Regions from separate parts of the Escherichia sp. B1147 genome, predicted to be linked through region 2. Evidence: predicted binding sites of a transcription regulator. Region 2 holds the regulator's gene; each other region holds the start of a gene.
The links. Region 2 encodes CRP, which controls carbon source genes, mostly activating them, when cyclic AMP is high. Its sites were predicted from a motif close to ATGTGANNNNNNTCACAT; they were not measured.
Positions count from the first base shown of each region.

Region 1: the regulator CRP is predicted to act here: its motif matches at 1,455-1,472, upstream of cdd (cytidine deaminase).
Region 3: the regulator CRP is predicted to act here: its motif matches at 1,813-1,830, upstream of garD (galactarate dehydratase).

Region 1 is NZ_LFHY01000005.1:439,221-445,089, reverse strand. It holds gene dusC (tRNA dihydrouridine(16) synthase DusC) at 1-37, opposite strand, end outside; gene A9180_RS05255 (CidA/LrgA family protein) at 311-709, shown strand; gene A9180_RS05250 (CidB/LrgB family autolysis modulator) at 706-1,401, shown strand; gene cdd (cytidine deaminase) at 1,531-2,415, shown strand; gene sanA (outer membrane permeability protein SanA) at 2,615-3,334, shown strand; gene A9180_RS05235 (DUF2542 family protein) at 3,337-3,576, shown strand; gene preT (NAD-dependent dihydropyrimidine dehydrogenase subunit PreT) at 3,768-5,006, shown strand; gene preA (NAD-dependent dihydropyrimidine dehydrogenase subunit PreA) at 5,000-5,869, shown strand, end outside.
Region 2 is NZ_LFHY01000008.1:11,940-17,808, reverse strand. It holds gene A9180_RS07430 (YccS/YhfK family putative transporter) at 41-2,131, opposite strand; gene crp (cAMP-activated global transcriptional regulator CRP) at 2,182-2,814, opposite strand; gene A9180_RS07415 (OsmC family protein) at 3,116-3,520, shown strand; gene A9180_RS07410 (phosphoribulokinase) at 3,575-4,444, opposite strand; gene A9180_RS07405 (YheU family protein) at 4,498-4,716, opposite strand; gene A9180_RS07400 (hydrolase) at 4,710-5,732, opposite strand; gene A9180_RS07395 (ABC transporter ATP-binding protein) at 5,732-5,869, opposite strand, start outside.
Region 3 is NZ_LFHY01000015.1:139,846-145,714, forward strand. It holds gene agaR (aga operon transcriptional regulator AgaR) at 1-70, shown strand, start outside; gene garD (galactarate dehydratase) at 133-1,704, opposite strand; gene garP (galactarate/glucarate/glycerate transporter GarP) at 2,080-3,414, shown strand; gene garL (2-dehydro-3-deoxyglucarate aldolase) at 3,430-4,200, shown strand; gene garR (2-hydroxy-3-oxopropionate reductase) at 4,230-5,120, shown strand; gene garK (glycerate 2-kinase) at 5,217-5,869, shown strand, end outside.

The DNA.
Region 1 (5,869 bases), on a different contig from region 2:
CAAGTACCCCCTCCATTGGCGCCAGTAACACACGCATATCATCACCCGCAAAAAAATGAGGCGCTATGTTAGCGCCTCCGGTCAGCGGATTAAAGGTCTGCCGAATGAGATTACTGCAAAGCTACAATCCCTTTCTATGCTTGATCTATGGCAAACACACTTGCTGTTGCGAAAAAGCAGATTTGCCTGAGTTCGCTACTCACATCGTCATACCCAGGCGCGAAAAATAAGCGATGAATTCTTAATGTGATCGGTAGCACGTTTTACGAATTAATTGTATGATGAATCCATCTCATCTGGGGTGTTGATTATGAGTAAGACACTGAACATTATCTGGCAATATTTACGCGCTTTCGTCCTGATTTATGCCTGCCTGTATGCAGGCATTTTCATTGCATCCCTGCTACCGGTAACCATTCCGGGCAGCATCATCGGGATGTTAATCCTGTTTGTCCTGCTGGCCTTGCAAATTCTTCCGGCGAAGTGGGTCAATCCGGGGTGTTACGTTTTAATTCGCTATATGGCGCTATTGTTTGTGCCTATTGGCGTAGGCGTAATGCAATATTTTGATTTACTACGCGCGCAGTTTGGCCCGGTAGTAGTTTCCTGTGCAGTCAGTACGCTGGTGGTTTTTCTGGTGGTGAGCTGGAGCTCGCACCTGGTGCACGGTGAACGTAAAGTCGTAGGTCAGAAAGGATCAGAAGAATGATGGCAAATATCTGGTGGTCATTACCACTAACGTTGATTGTCTTTTTTGCCGCACGCAAACTGGCAGCGCGGTATAAGTTTCCACTGCTTAACCCGTTACTGGTGGCAATGGTGGTGATCATTCCTTTTCTCTTGCTAACCGGTATCTCTTACGACAGCTACTTTAAAGGCAGCGAAGTGTTAAACGATCTGCTGCAACCGGCAGTCGTCGCGCTGGCCTATCCTTTATATGAACAGCTGCATCAGATCCGCGCCCGCTGGAAATCAATCATCACCATCTGTTTTGTCGGCAGCGTGGTAGCGATGGTCACGGGGACTTGCGTGGCATTGTTGATGGGGGCTTCACCGGAAATTGCTGCGTCAATCTTACCGAAATCGGTCACTACGCCAATTGCGATGGCGGTCGGCGGGAGTATTGGCGGTATTCCGGCAATTAGCGCAGTTTGTGTCATTTTCGTCGGGATCCTCGGCGCGGTCTTTGGTCATACGTTGCTTAATGCGATGCGTATTCGTACTAAAGCGGCGCGCGGTCTGGCGATGGGGACGGCTTCTCACGCCCTCGGTACGGCACGCTGTGCCGAACTGGATTATCAGGAAGGCGCATTTAGTTCGCTGGCGTTGGTGCTATGCGGGATTATTACCTCGCTGCTTGCACCGTTTCTTTTCCCGATTATCCTGGCAGTAATGCGCTAAAATTTGCGATGCGTCGCGCATTTTCGATGTAAGTTTCACGAGTTGCATAATTAATGAGATTCAGATCACATATAAAGCCATGACAGGTTCGTAAACTGTTATCCCATTACATGATTATGAGGCAACGCCATGCATCCACGTTTTCAAACTGCTTTTGCCCAACTTGCGGATAACTTGCAATCTGCGCTGGAACCTATTCTGGCAGACAAGTACTTCCCCGCTTTGTTGACCGGGGAGCAAGTCTCTTCGCTTAAGAGCGCAACAGGGCTGGACGAAGACGCGCTGGCTTTCGCACTGCTACCGCTGGCTGCGGCCTGTGCGCGTACGCCATTGTCAAATTTTAACGTTGGCGCTATTGCACGCGGCGTGAGTGGTACATGGTATTTCGGTGCCAATATGGAATTTATTGGTGCAACAATGCAGCAAACCGTTCATGCCGAACAAAGTGCAATCAGCCACGCCTGGTTAAGCGGTGAGAAAGTTCTCGCGGCCATTACCGTTAACTACACCCCTTGTGGTCACTGCCGTCAGTTTATGAATGAACTGAACAGCGGTCTGGATCTGCGTATTCATCTACCAGGTCGCGAAGCGCACGCACTGCGTGACTATCTGCCGGATGCCTTTGGACCAAAAGATCTGGAGATTAAAACGCTGCTGATGGACGAGCAGGATCACGGCTTTACGTTAACTGGCGATGCACTTTCTCAGGCAGCGATTGCCGCGGCGAACCGTTCACACATGCCTTATAGCAAGTCTCCCAGCGGAGTGGCGCTGGAATGTAAAGATGGCCGTATTTTCAGTGGTAGTTATGCTGAAAACGCGGCGTTCAACCCTACGCTGCCACCGTTACAGGCCGCGTTAATTCTGTTGAATCTCAAAGGTTATGATTACCCGGATATTCAGCGCGCGATTCTGGCAGAAAAAGCCGACGCACCGTTGATTCAATGGGATGCAACCTCAGCAACACTGAAAGCCCTCGGTTGTAACAACATCGACCGCGTTCTCCTCGCTTAAGCCTTATGCCGGATGCGTTACGCTTATCCGGCCTACTGGTCTGGTATGTTTTGTAGGCCTGATAAGACGCGCCAGGCGTCGCATCAGGCTTGCCAACTTATCCCGGTGTCGAAAATCCCGGCAAACAGTTTGCCGTTTCTTGCGCAAAGCCCGCAGGTAAAGTAGCCTGATTGAAATTCCCCAAGATCGAGTTTTCTGCATGTTAAAGCGCGTGTTCTACAGCCTGTTAGTCATGATCGGCTTGCTGCTGTTAACTGTGCTCGGCCTCGATCGCTGGATGAGCTGGAAAACCGCGCCTTATATCTACGACGAATTGCAGGATCTCCCCTACCGTCAGGTCGGTGTGGTGCTTGGCACGGCAAAGTATTATCGCACCGGAGTCATTAATCAGTATTACCGCTACCGTATTCAGGGGGCGATTAATGCATATAACAGCGGTAAGGTGAACTATCTATTACTTAGCGGCGATAATGCGTTGCAAAGTTATAACGAGCCGATGACCATGCGCAAAGATTTAATAGCCGCCGGCGTCGACCCCTCTGATATTGTTCTCGATTACGCGGGATTCCGAACGCTGGATTCCATCGTACGCACGCGCAAAGTGTTCGATACAAACGATTTCATTATTATCACCCAGCGTTTTCACTGTGAGCGGGCATTATTTATTGCTTTACATATGGGTATTCAGGCCCAGTGTTATGCCGTACCATCACCAAAAGATATGTGGTCGGTACGTATTCGCGAATTTGCCGCCCGTTTCGGCGCACTGGCTGACCTTTATATTTTTAAACGTGAGCCGCGCTTTTTAGGTCCATTGGTCCCTATTCCGGCAATGCATCAAGTGCCGGAAGATGCGCAGGGCTATCCCGCCGTCACGCCCGAGCAGTTACTTGAATTACAAAAGAAACAAGGAAAGTAGTTATGGATGTACAGCAGTTTTTTGTCGTTGCCGTTTTTTTCCTGATCCCTGTATTTTGTTTTCGCGAAGCGTGGAAAGGCTGGCGTGCTGGCGCGATTGATAAACGAGTTAAAAATTCGCCGGAACCGGTGTATGTCTGGCGCGAAAAAAATCCGCGGCTCTTCTTTGCTTATATGGTGGCGTATAGCGGTTTCGGACTTTTATCTGTTGGCATGATTATTTATCTTATTTTCTATCGTTAATATCCCCCTCTCCAGTTAATTATTGAGAATAATTATTACTTCACCTGATAAGCTGCGGATATCACATTCTTAACCGCAGCTATTTGTGAATCTTTTCACAGTTTAAATTTCCCCGCACGCTTAGCCTTCATATCAGTACATATATTTACTAAACGCTCGCCTTAATTACCTATAGCATTAAGGAAGATCACATGCCGCAACAAAATTATCTGGATGAACTCACTCCGGCTTTTACGCCTTTACTGGCGATTAAAGAAGCCTCTCGCTGTTTATTATGTCACGACGCGCCCTGTAGTCAGGCTTGTCCGGCACAAACCGATCCGGGAAAATTTATTCGCTCCATTTATTTTCGTAACTTTAAAGGTGCTGCCGAGACAATTCGCGAAAATAACGCGCTCGGTGCCGTTTGCGCCAGAGTATGCCCGACGGAAAAATTATGCCAGCGCGGTTGTACACGAGCCGGGGTCGACGACCCGATTGATATTGGTCGCTTACAGCGTTTTGTTACTGATTTCGAACAGCAAACCGGAATGGAAATTTATCAGCCCGGCAGTAAAACGCTCGGCAAAGTGGCGATTATTGGTGCAGGCCCCGCCGGATTACAAGCTAGTGTGACACTGACCAACCGGGGATACGACGTCACGATTTATGAAAAAGAAGCACAGCCAGGTGGTTGGCTGCGTAACGGTATTCCGCAATTTCGTTTGCCGCAATCGGTGCTGGATGCAGAAATCGCCCGTATCGAAAAAATGGGTGTGACCATTAAGTGCAATTACGAGATTGGTAAAACGCTCACGCTGGAACAATTGAAAGCAGAAAACCGAGCGGTACTGGTCACCGTGGGGTTATCGAGCGGTTCTGGTCTGCCGCTGTTTGAACACAGCGACGTTGAAATAGCCGTCGATTTCTTGCAACGCGCGCGCCAGGCGCAAGGTGATATCAGCATCCCACAGAGCGCATTAATTATTGGCGGCGGCGATGTCGCGATGGACGTTGCCAGCACGCTGAAAGTTCTTGGTTGTCAGGCGGTGACCTGTGTAGCGCGCGAAGAGTTAGATGCGTTTCCGGCAAGCAAGAAAGAGTTCACCAGCGCCCAGAAATTGGGTGTATCGATTATTGATGGCTTTACGCCAGTGGCAGTAGACAGCAATAAAGTCACCTTTAAGCATGTTCGTTTACCAGGTGAACTAACGATGGCGGCGGACAAAATTATTCTCGCCGTAGGTCAACATGCCGAACTTGCTGCTTTTTCCGCACTGGAACCACAGCGTAACACCATCGAAACGCAAAATTACCAGACCTGCGACCCGCAACTGTTTGCCGCTGGCGATATTGTTGAGGGTGACAAAACCGTAGTTTATGCCGTGAAGACCGGGAAAGAAGCCGCCGAGGCGATTCATCATTATTTAGAGGGGGCTTGCTCATGTTAACGAAAGATCTTTCTATTACCTTTTGCGGCGTGAAGTTTCCCAACCCGTTCTGCCTCTCTTCTTCGCCGGTTGGCAATTGCTACGAGATGTGCGCCAAAGCCTACGACACAGGCTGGGGCGGAGTGGTATTTAAAACGATCGGTTTTTTTATCGCTAATGAAGTCTCGCCGCGTTTTGATCATCTGGTAAAAGAAGATACCGGATTTATTGGCTTCAAAAATATGGAGCAGATTGCCGAGCATCCGCTGGAGGAGAATCTGGCTGCCCTGCGTCGACTGAAAGAAGATTACCCCGACAAAGTATTGATCGCCTCGATCATGGGGGAAAATGAGCAACAGTGGGAAGATCTGGCGCGTCTGGTGCAAAAAGCTGGCGCCGATATGATCGAGTGTAACTTCTCCTGTCCGCAAATGACTTCCCATGCGATGGGGAGCGATGTCGGGCAAAGCCCGGAACTGGTAGAGAAATATTGTCGAGCGGTGAAACGTGGTTCTACGCTGCCAATGCTGGCGAAGATGACGCCGAATATCGGTGATATGTGCGAAGTGGCGCTGGCGGCGAAACGCGGCGGCGCAGACGGCATTGCGGCGATTAACACCGTCAAATCCATCACCAATATCGATCTTAATCAGAAAATCGGTATGCCGATCGTCAACGGTAAATCGAGTATTTCCGGTTATTCCGGTAAAGCGGTGAAACCGATCGCCCTGCGCTTTATTCAGCAAATGCGCACGCATCCAGAACTGCGCGATTTCCCGATCAGCGGTATCGGCGGTATTGAAACCTGGGAAGATGCAGCGGAGTTTTTATTGCTCGGCGCGGCAACGTTGCAGGTGACCACAGGCATTATGCAGTACGGTTAT
Region 2 (5,869 bases):
GCCTTATCCGACCTACGGTTTGCTTCTGGCAATGATGATATTACGCCTTCGAATCCCGTAACTTCCGATTCAACCAAATCCCGTGATGCGGTCGCTGCCGCCAGGCCATCGCTGAAATGGTGTGCATCGTATTCAGATGGCCAATAACCCGTTGTAAATGCTGTTCCAGGGTACCAGCCGCGCCTTCGTGCGGCAGCATCTCTGGCGAGTCTATGATATTGGCGTCACCAGAACTACCCGGTTCGTCATACTCCAGCCGCTGCTGACAGCGTTGAATAGCGATTTCACAAGACTGCAAATACTCCTGCGCCAGCTCCGGCGGCAATGCCCGGTGCTCCCGCGCCAGCGTGGTCATGGCATTAATATGTTCAACAATAAACTGACTGTGCGTTACCCACAGTTTCATGTCTGCCAGATAATGGCTATTAAACGCCGGTTCCTGCATCGCCTGATTTAATGAGTTATACAGAGTGTTATGTGCCTGATTTACCCGCATTCGCTGCCAGGCCAGTGGCGTAGGTTGTGGATCTTTACTCAGGATCAGACGAATCGCTTCCTGGTAGGTTTCTAAGGCGTCATGGGCGTTTTTACGCAATAAACCACTCTGCCACTGCGGCCACAGCCATACCGTGCCGCCGAAGGCAATCAAACAACCAATAATGGTATCGATAAGACGGGGAATGATGTATTGCTCGCCGTTTAGCCACAACAGTTGCAGGGTATACACCGCGGTAATGGTAAAGCCGACTGTCGCCCAGCCGTAGTTTTTGCGCAATATCAGATAGCTGGCGAGCGTGGTAAACAGCATCAACGTCAGGGTGTAACCTTCGGGAATTTTAAAGTGCAGCGCCACGCCCGCAATGATTAACCCGACCACGGTCCCCACGGAGCGATTCACAATCCTCAGACGGGTCGCGCCGTAACCATTCTGTGTCACCAGCAACACCGTCATCAGGATCCAATACGACTTCGGCAGATGCAGCGCGGTCCCCATCAAACTGGCAACGCTTAACATCACGCTCAGTCGTCCGGCATTACGTAGTGCTGGCGATTTCAGGGAAAGATAACTTTTTAGCGCCGGAAGTAACGGCATTCGTCGCTGTTTATCCGCCAGCAGATCGCGGGCATAAAGCGGTTTCTGGGTACGCAGCACTCGAGCGATGCGGCTGAAGTGCCAGTAGCAGAATTGCCCCACAGGGTTATCCGGATGCTGGCGGGCGATTTTCTCCAGTGCGCCAATTTGCTTTTCCATCGTAAAACGCGTCGGCAGGCGATGGTAAAGAATGTCATCAGCCAGCACGCGCAGGCGAGCGGCGACGGTTTGCGCATTCCAGCGGATAACTTCTTCTGCATGGCTACGCTCGACCAGCTTTTGCACCTCTTCAGGTTGATGCAAACTGACCGAAATATGTTCCTGTAAATCCAGTGCTTCCTGAAAAATGCGCAACATCCGCTTGTAATCGGTATTATTTTGCGCGGAAAGCATGTGCATTTGCTGATAGCACTGGGTAATCAAATCGACCGCTTTTTGCTGGCGTACCAGCAGTGGCGGGAGTGCTTTTTCAGGATCGGTATGCTGAGTGAGCAGACTGTATTTGATTTCACAGTAATCAGCCAGTTCACGGTAGAGCAGACTAAGTGACTCGCGTAGGGGCTGTTCGCGCCAGAGCCAGAACCAGAACCAGTTAAACAGTCCGTACCAGAGCGTGCCTAACGCGTAGATGAGCAACGGTTCCCAGACCGGCATATATCCCGCCAGACTGAGTGTAAAAATGGCGGCGAGTAACGATGCGGGAAGCAATTTTGCGTGCAATGGCCCAAGCTCGGCAGTGACGCCAAGTACCAGCGTTAACCCGGTCAGCAAAAAGGGCAGGGGGATATCTTTTTCCAACAGCAGCTGTGTCAGTAAGCTACAGGTAGCAAACAGCGACGCGCCAATAATCAGGCGTTTGAAAAAACGTTTATGGGGGGTATCAAGCCCCGCAATGTTGCAACAGGCAGGGACGAGTGAAAACAGCAGGCCGAGTCTTAATTCGCCAAACAACAGACCAACGGCCACGGGCAAACATAGCACCAGAGTTTGTCGTAGTGCATAGTTGATATCAGGATGATAAATCAGTCTGCGCCACATCGGTTTAAACAAAATGGCGCGCTACCAGGTAACGCGCCACTCCGACGGGATTAACGAGTGCCGTAAACGACGATGGTTTTACCGTGTGCGGAGATCAGGTTCTGATCTTCCAGCATCTTCAGAATGCGCCCTACGGTTTCACGAGAACAGCCGACAATTTGACCAATTTCCTGACGGGTAATTTTAATTTGCATACCGTCCGGGTGAGTCATTGCATCGGGTTGTTTCGCCAGATTCAGCAGCGTCTGCGCGATGCGACCTGTAACGTCGAGGAACGCAAGGTTTCCGACTTTCTCTGAAGTGACTTGCAGACGACGCGCCATTTGCGCGGAGAGACGCATCAGAATATCCGGGTTCACCTGAATTAATTGACGAAATTTTTTGTAGGAAATTTCAGCTACTTCACAGGCGGTTTTTGCACGTACCCATGCGCTACGTTCCTGGCCTTCTTCAAACAGGCCCAATTCGCCAATAAAATCACCCTGATTCAGATAGGAGAGGATCATTTCTTTACCCTCCTCGTCTTTGATCAGCACTGCCACAGAGCCTTTAACGATGTAGTACAGCGTTTCCGCTTTTTCACCCTGGTGAATAAGCGTGCTCTTGGATGGGTACTTATGAATGTGGCAATGAGACAAGAACCATTCGAGAGTCGGGTCTGTTTGCGGTTTGCCAAGCACCATGCGCGGTTATCCTCTGTTATAAGCTTTCTCCAGAGCCAGAAAACGCCGCTGTCTCTGGATTGCCGAAATGTGCTTCCCGCTACCTGGGAAGGGGCTATCAACTGAACTGCACGGTAATGTGACGTCCTTTACATACATGCAGTACATCAATGTATTACTGTAGCATCCCGACTGTTTTAGCATAGCTTTCGCTTTGTGTCTCCTGGTGTCTCGCTTCAGCATGACCCAGGTCGCCTTCCGTTGCGCGATTTGGTCAGTACGCGTACTCTGTCAGGAAAACTGACGCAATGGAGTTTCGATTATGCAAGCGCGTGTAAAGTGGGTTGAAGGGTTAACTTTTCTGGGCGAATCCGCCTCTGGTCACCAGATTTTAATGGATGGTAACTCTGGCGATAAAGCGCCAAGCCCGATGGAAATGGTGCTGATGGCGGCGGGTGGCTGTAGCGCCATTGATGTGGTTTCTATCCTGCAGAAGGGGCGTCAGGATGTGGTCGATTGTGAAGTAAAACTGACCTCTGAACGCCGCGAAGAGGCACCGCGCCTGTTTACCCATATCAATTTGCATTTTATCGTCACCGGTCGCGACTTGAAGGATGCAGCGGTTGCGCGTGCGGTGGATCTCTCTGCTGAGAAATATTGTTCAGTGGCGCTGATGCTGGAAAAAGCGGTGAATATTACCCACTCTTATGAAGTGGTTGCTGCGTGATTTAACTACCCCGTTGTGATGCCGGATAGTATTTTATCCGGCTTATTGGTGAAGTTACTCGATTTTCTTCCCTTCCATCAGTCGTTGCACCAGCGGCAGCATAATTAACTCCATTGCCAGACCCATTTTGCCTCCCGGCACCACTAATGTATTGATGTGGGAAATGAACGAACCTTGCAACATCGCCAGCAGCCAGGGGAAATCGATCCCCTCCAGATTACGAAAATGAATCACCACAAAGCTTTCATCCAGCGATGGAATGCCTTTTGCGGCGAAGGGGTTTGAAGTGTCGACGGTGGGGACGCGCTGGAAGTTAAGATGGGTGCGGGAAAACTGCGGCGTGATGTAGTTGATATAGTCTTCCATTGAACGTACAACCGAGTCCATCACCGCTTCTCGTGAGTGTCCGCGCTCGCCGGTGTCACGGATAAGCTTTTGAATCCACTCCAGGTTAACGATAGGCACTACGCCTACCAGTAAATCCACATGCTGCGCGACGTTATGTTGTGGTGTGACCACGCCGCCGTGCAAACCTTCATAAAACAGCACATCGGTGGGTTCCGGTAGCGCCTGCCACGGGGTGAATGTGCCTGGCACCTGATTCCACGGTACGGCTTCGTCGTAGGTATGCAGGTATTTGCGTGATTTCCCTTTGCCGCTCTGGCCGTATTCAATAAAGGTTTGTTCCAGCAGGCCGAAGTCGTTGGCTTCGGGGCCGAAGTAGCTGATATGCCGCCCGGCATCGCGCGCCTTGCGGATCGCCATATCCATTTCCGGGCGGGTGTAGCGGTGAAAACTGTCGCCTTCCACCTCGGCTGCTTGCAGATTTAACTGCGCGAATATTTTACGAAACGCGAGGCTGGTGGTGGTGGTCCCCGCGCCGCTGGACCCTGTTACCGCAATGACCGGATGTTTGGCAGACATAGTAACTCCATGACCTGGTTATCATTATTATTTCGTCCGCCGACGGTTGCAGGTTATTCGCGAAACTGACTGCGCGGCATGATATTGACCGTTTCGTGCAGTTCCGACCAGACCAGTACCGCTTCTCCGCACTGTAGCTGGCGTTTGACGTCGGCGACTTTCTGTTCAAGCGTACGCTCTTGTTCACCATAATCGGTGCCTTCACGTAACACAAAGCTTTCAATTAAATTTTCCAGCGTTTCAGGGGAGATGTCTTGCCAGGGAATCAACATGATTTCGTCTCCAGATACGTTGTTAACCAGTCAGGAATGCGTGACTCCAGCCACATTTGTGGGTGAAATAATGTACCGCCAATAAAACCAACATGACCGCCATGTTCAGTCAGTTGATACTCTACTTGCGGAGGAAGATTTTCTGGTTTCGGGATCACCTGATGATCCATAAACGGATCGTCTTTGGCGTGAATAATCAGCGTCGGTTTGACGATCCGATTGAGCAGCGGCATGGCGCTACACTGACGATAATAGTCGATAGCATCGGCGTAGCCGTGAATTTTGGCGGTGATTAGATCGTCAAATTCGCGGATGCGGCGCACCGATTTCAACTGAGCGAGATCTATTGGCAGTGTTCCGGGGTACGCCTTCAGTTTACGCGCAGCATTGGCTTTTAACAGATTCACCAGGTAACGCTGATAAACGCGGGAAAAGCCCTTTTCCATATGGTAACTACAGGCTTCCAGCACAAACGGCGCGGAGACAATCACCGCCGCATCAATCGGGACATTATTACCTTCTTTGGCCAGCAGGCATGCCAGCATATTGCCGCCGAGAGAATAGCCGACGGCAGCCGTTGGCGCATGGCCAAACTCACGTTGCAGCCAGCGTAAAAACCAACTGGCGTCTTCGGTTTCGCCCGAATGGTAAATGCGGTGCATGCGGTTAGGTTCACCGCTGCATCCGCGAAAATGCATCACCACACCCAGCCAGCCGCGTTTTTTAGCCGCATCAACCAGGCCGTGGGCATAAGGGCTATTCAGACTGCCCTCCAGACCATGAAACACCACCAGACGCGGTTTATGCTGCGCCTGTGTGGGATCTTCACTCCACGCGAGATCGACAAAGTCGCTGTCGGGCAACTCCAGCCGCTGCCAGTGCGGAGTGAATTTCACCTGACGACGAAACAGACGCGGCAGCATGGTTTGTAGATGGCAATTGCTGAAACCGCGCATAGGGGTGAATTCAGCACTGCTGCTGAATTCATTGACATCGGTCGTCGTTATCTGCGCCATCAGTTGCTTTGGCCTTCCAGCAGCATCTGTTCCAGTTGCTCCTGGGCTTCCAGCCATGCCATTTCGCACTCTTCCAGGCCGGATTTCGCGCTCGCTTGTTGTTGCAGGCAGGCGGTCAGTTCCGCTTTACGGCTCTG
Region 3 (5,869 bases), on a different contig from region 2:
TAGCCTGGAGGGGCTGCGAAAGGCTGGGGTTGAAGTGATTCTGGTCGGGGAGCACGCGTCTTCGCTGTGATTCACTATGCCCGATAAACAAGCGTTATCGGGCATAGTACAACTTGAAGTATGACGAGTATATCAAGTCACCGGTGCCGGGTTAAACACCGCCAGCTGGTTATGCAGCCCCCACTGATCCGAGAATGTCTTCTTCTTCCCGCTGGCGACGTCGAGAATAAAGTGGAACAGCTTCCAGCCCACATCCTCAATCGTCTCTTCGCCAGTGGCAATAGTGCCTGCGTTGATATCCATTAAGTCGTACCAGCGATTCGCCAGTTCGGTACGCGTCGCCATCTTAATGACCGGTACCGCCATCAGGCCATACGGCGTTCCGCGCCCTGTCGTAAACACTTGCACGGTAATACCTGAAGCCACCTGTTGCGTGCCACAGACAAAATCGCTGGCTGGCGTCGCGGCGTAAATTAATCCACGTTTTGTTGGGCGTTGGCCGGGTGACAATACTTCAACAATTGCGCTTTTGCCTGATTTCGCAATGGAGCCGAGCGCTTTTTCCACCACATTTGCCAGACCGCCTTTTTTATTGCCGGGAGAAGGGTTGGCGCTACGGTCGGTTTTCCCCATATTGAGATAGTTATCGTACCACTCCATTTCTTCCAGCAGTCGTTTGCCGACCTCTTCGTTAACGGCGCGCGGTGTTAGCAGATGAATTGCGTCACGCACTTCCGTTACTTCCGAGAACATCACCGTTGCACCGCAGCGCACCAGTAGATCCGACGCATATCCAACTGCCGGGTTTGCCGTTACGCCAGAAAATGCATCGCTGCCGCCGCATTGCATGCCGACAACCAGTTCTGAAGCCGGACAGGTTTCTCGCTGACGTTGATTCAGTTTTTTTAGATGGCGTTCGGCGACCTGCAAAATATCCTCGACCATTGATTGAAAGCCGACATGTTTTTCATCCTGCAAGCTGACAACGCTGGCGCTTTCTACAGGAATAGCTTGCACATCATCCGTTCCAGTCAGTAAACGTTCAGGCTGTAACTTTTCACAGCCCAGGCCAATCACCATCACCTCGCCGCCAAAATTCGGATTGAGCGAAATATTGTGAATGGTACGTATTGGCACCACAGCCGCCGGTGCATTAATCGCCACGCCACAACCGTACAGGTGATTCAGCCCCACTACGCCATCGACGTTCGGGTATCTCGGTAGCAGGTCGCGCTCAATGATTTTTACTACGTAATCCACCACGCCTGCCACACAGTGGACGCTGGTGGTAATGCCGAGCAGGTTTTTGGTACCCACACTGCCATCGGCATTGCGATAGCCTTCAAAGGTATAACCTTCCAGCGGCGGTAAGGGGGCCGGGACTTTGGTTGCCAGGGGCAGAGTATGTAACGGCGGTGCTTCCGGCAGTACTACCATTGATTCGTCGATCCAGCTTCCGCGAGGGATCGCGCGCACGGCGTAACCAATCACTTCGCCATAACGGATAATTTCACCATCAGCAGGGATGTCCACCAATGCAACTTTATGCCCCTGGGGAATATGTTCAATTAATTCCAGTCCGTCCGGAAAACGCGTTCCTGCTTTCAGGCCATTATCATTAACAATAATTGCCACATTATCTGTGTTGTGTACTTTTATATAAAACGCAGTCGGCGTTTCTTGTCTGATTTCGATGTTGGCCATTGTGCAATATTCTCCAGCCAGGGGGATATAAAAATGAGAACTCAATCTCATTTAAAAATAAATGACTTCATTGGGTGAAATAAGAATGTCAGGAGTTTAAATGCAGAAATGTGATCAATGTCAATCATTTCAGGGATTGCAATGCCGCCCGGCAAGGCAAAGCGCAAATCTGTGCTTTAGCGCGCAGCCTTATGTGCATATGCTCAAAATAATATTTAAATTGAATTAATTAAATTAGCATTTGCACAATGATTATTATTCTCGCGCTGCTTATACTGATTCCCGAGTTCATTGTCATTACGGCATAAATGAAACTCATAAATAATACCTTCCGCATAATAATAAAAATCAGCATAAGTACCCGAGGTTAATAAAATGATTCTGGACACCGTTGACGAAAAAAAGAAAGGCGTGCATACCCGCTATTTAATATTACTGATTATTTTTATTGTTACCGCCGTTAACTACGCCGATCGTGCAACGCTGTCGATTGCTGGTACTGAAGTGGCAAAAGAGTTGCAATTGAGTGCGGTTTCGATGGGGTACATCTTCTCCGCTTTTGGCTGGGCCTACCTGCTGATGCAAATCCCCGGCGGCTGGCTGCTTGATAAGTTTGGCTCGAAGAAAGTTTACACATACAGCCTCTTTTTCTGGTCGCTGTTCACCTTCCTGCAAGGCTTTGTCGATATGTTTCCGCTGGCCTGGGCAGGGATCTCCATGTTCTTTATGCGCTTTATGCTAGGGTTCTCGGAAGCGCCGTCATTCCCGGCAAACGCCCGTATTGTCGCTGCCTGGTTCCCGACGAAAGAACGTGGCACAGCCTCCGCCATCTTTAACTCGGCGCAATATTTCTCGCTGGCGCTCTTTTCGCCGCTGCTTGGCTGGCTGACGTTCGCCTGGGGCTGGGAGCATGTCTTTACCGTTATGGGGGTGATTGGTTTTGTGCTGACGGCGCTGTGGATCAAGTTGATTCATAACCCGACAGACCATCCACGCATGTCAGCGGAAGAGCTGAAGTTTATCTCGGAAAATGGCGCGGTGGTTGATATGGACCACAAAAAGCCGGGCAGTGCGGTGGCAAGCGGTCCCAAACTGCATTACATCAAGCAATTGCTCTCCAGCCGCATGATGCTGGGTGTATTTTTCGGACAATATTTTATCAACACCATCACCTGGTTCTTCCTTACCTGGTTCCCGATTTATCTGGTACAGGAAAAAGGCATGTCGATTCTGAAAGTGGGCCTGGTCGCCTCGATTCCGGCACTGTGTGGTTTTGCTGGCGGCGTGCTCGGTGGTGTCTTCTCGGATTATCTGATCAAACGCGGTTTGTCACTGACCCTGGCACGTAAGTTACCGATTGTGCTCGGAATGTTGCTGGCTTCCACCATCATCTTATGTAACTACACCAACAACACCACGCTGGTGGTCATGCTGATGGCGCTGGCCTTCTTTGGCAAAGGATTTGGCGCGCTGGGCTGGCCGGTGATTTCTGACACTGCGCCGAAAGAGATTGTTGGCCTCTGCGGCGGCGTATTTAACGTCTTTGGCAATGTTGCCTCCATTGTCACTCCACTGGTGATTGGCTACCTGGTAAGTGAACTGCACTCCTTCAATGCGGCACTGGTCTTCGTGGGATGTTCGGCGCTGATGGCGATGGTCTGCTACCTCTTCGTGGTTGGCGACATTAAACGTATGGAATTGCAGAAATAAGCAAAGGTATAAGCGATGAATAACGATATTTTCCCCAATAAGTTCAAAGCCGCTTTGGCCGCGAAACAGGTACAAATTGGTTGCTGGTCAGCACTCTCTAACCCGATTAGCACTGAAGTTCTTGGTTTGGCTGGGTTTGACTGGCTGGTGCTGGATGGCGAACATGCGCCAAACGATATTTCCACGTTCATTCCGCAGTTAATGGCCCTGAAAGGCAGCTCCAGTGCGCCAGTGGTGCGAGTGCCGACCAACGAGCCTGTGATTATTAAGCGTCTTCTGGATATCGGTTTCTATAACTTCCTGATCCCGTTTGTCGAAACAGAAGAGGAAGCGGTGCAGGCGGTGGCATCTACTCGTTATCCACCAGAAGGTATTCGCGGCGTCTCCGTTTCTCACCGTGCCAATATGTTTGGCACCGTGGCGGATTATTTCGCTCAGTCGAACAAGAACATCACGATTCTGGTCCAGATTGAAAGTCAGCAGGGCGTAGATAACGTCGATGCCATTGCCGCTACCGAAGGCGTAGACGGCATCTTCGTCGGCCCCAGCGATCTGGCTGCGGCATTAGGCCATCTCGGCAATGCCTCGCACCCGGATGTACAAAAAGCGATTCAGCATATTTTTAACCGTGCCAAAGCGCACGGCAAACCCAGCGGTATCCTCGCACCGGTCGAAGCCGATGCGCGTCGTTATCTGGAATGGGGCGCTACGTTTGTGGCCGTTGGTAGCGATCTCGGCGTGTTCCGCTCTGCCACCCAGAAACTGGCCGATACCTTTAAAAAATAACCACCACCGCAACAAGAGAGATGATTGATATGACTATGAAAGTTGGTTTTATTGGCCTGGGGATTATGGGTAAACCAATGAGTAAAAACCTTCTGAAAGCAGGTTACTCGCTGGTGGTTGCTGACCGTAACCCAGAAGCTATTGCTGACGTGATTGCTGCAGGTGCAGAAACAGCTTCTACGGCTAAAGCGATCGCTGAACAGTGCGACGTCATCATCACCATGCTGCCAAACTCTCCTCATGTGAAAGAGGTGGCGCTGGGTGAAAATGGCATTATTGAAGGCGCGAAGCCAGGCACGGTATTGATCGATATGAGTTCTATCGCACCGTTGGCAAGCCGTGAAATCAGCGAAGCGCTGAAAGCGAAAGGCATTGATATGCTGGATGCTCCGGTTAGCGGTGGTGAGCCGAAAGCGATTGATGGCACTCTGTCAGTGATGGTGGGTGGCGATAAGGCTATTTTCGACAAATACTATGACTTAATGAAAGCGATGGCGGGGTCTGTGGTACATACCGGGGAGATCGGCGCAGGCAATGTCACCAAACTGGCAAATCAGGTCATTGTGGCGCTGAATATTGCCGCGATGTCAGAAGCGTTGACGCTGGCAACCAAAGCGGGCGTTAACCCGGATCTGGTTTATCAGGCAATTCGTGGTGGACTGGCGGGCAGTACCGTACTGGACGCGAAAGCACCAATGGTGATGGACCGCAACTTCAAGCCAGGTTTCCGTATTGATCTGCATATTAAGGATCTGGCAAATGCACTGGATACCTCCCACGGCGTTGGCGCGCAACTGCCGCTGACGGCTGCAGTTATGGAGATGATGCAAGCGCTGCGTGCCGATGGTCTGGGAACAGCAGACCATAGCGCTCTTGCGTGCTACTACGAAAAACTGGCGAAAGTCGAAGTTACTCGCTAATGACGTCGTGCCCGGATGGCTTATTGCTATCCGGGCCTGGAATCCAGGCCGAATAAGAGAAACGCCCCCCGGCGTCATGTGGTAACAGGCAAAGGTATGAAAATCGTAATCGCCCCAGACTCTTATAAAGAAAGTTTATCAGCCAGCGAGGTTGCGCAGGCGATAGAAAAAGGATTTCGGGAAATTTTTCCTGATGCACAGTACGTTTCTGTTCCTGTTGCCGACGGTGGCGAAGGAACGGTGGAAGCAATGATTGCTGCCACCCAGGGGGCTGAACGTCACGCCCTGGTCACAGGGCCGCTGGGCGAGAAAGTGAATGCCAGTTGGGGGATCTCCGGCGACGGCAAAACTGCGTTTATCGAAATGGCGGCGGCCAGTGGGCTGGCGCTGGTGCCACCGGAAAAGCGTGATCCGCTGGTAACCACTTCACGCGGTACAGGGGAGTTAATCCTGCAGGCGCTGGAGAGCGGTGCAACAAGTATCATTATCGGTATTGGTGGCAGCGCCACCAACGATGGCGGTGCAGGGATGATGCAGGCGCTGGGAGCGAAGTTAAGCGATGCCAATGGCAATGAAATCGGCTTTGGTGGCGGCAGTCTTAATACTCTGAATACCATTGATATCACTGGACTCGATCCACGTTTAAAGAATTGTACGATTCGCGTCGCCTGCGATGTCACCAATCCGCTGGTGGGCGACAGTGGCGCTTCGCGGATCTTTGGCCCGCAAAAAGGGGCGAATGAAGCCAC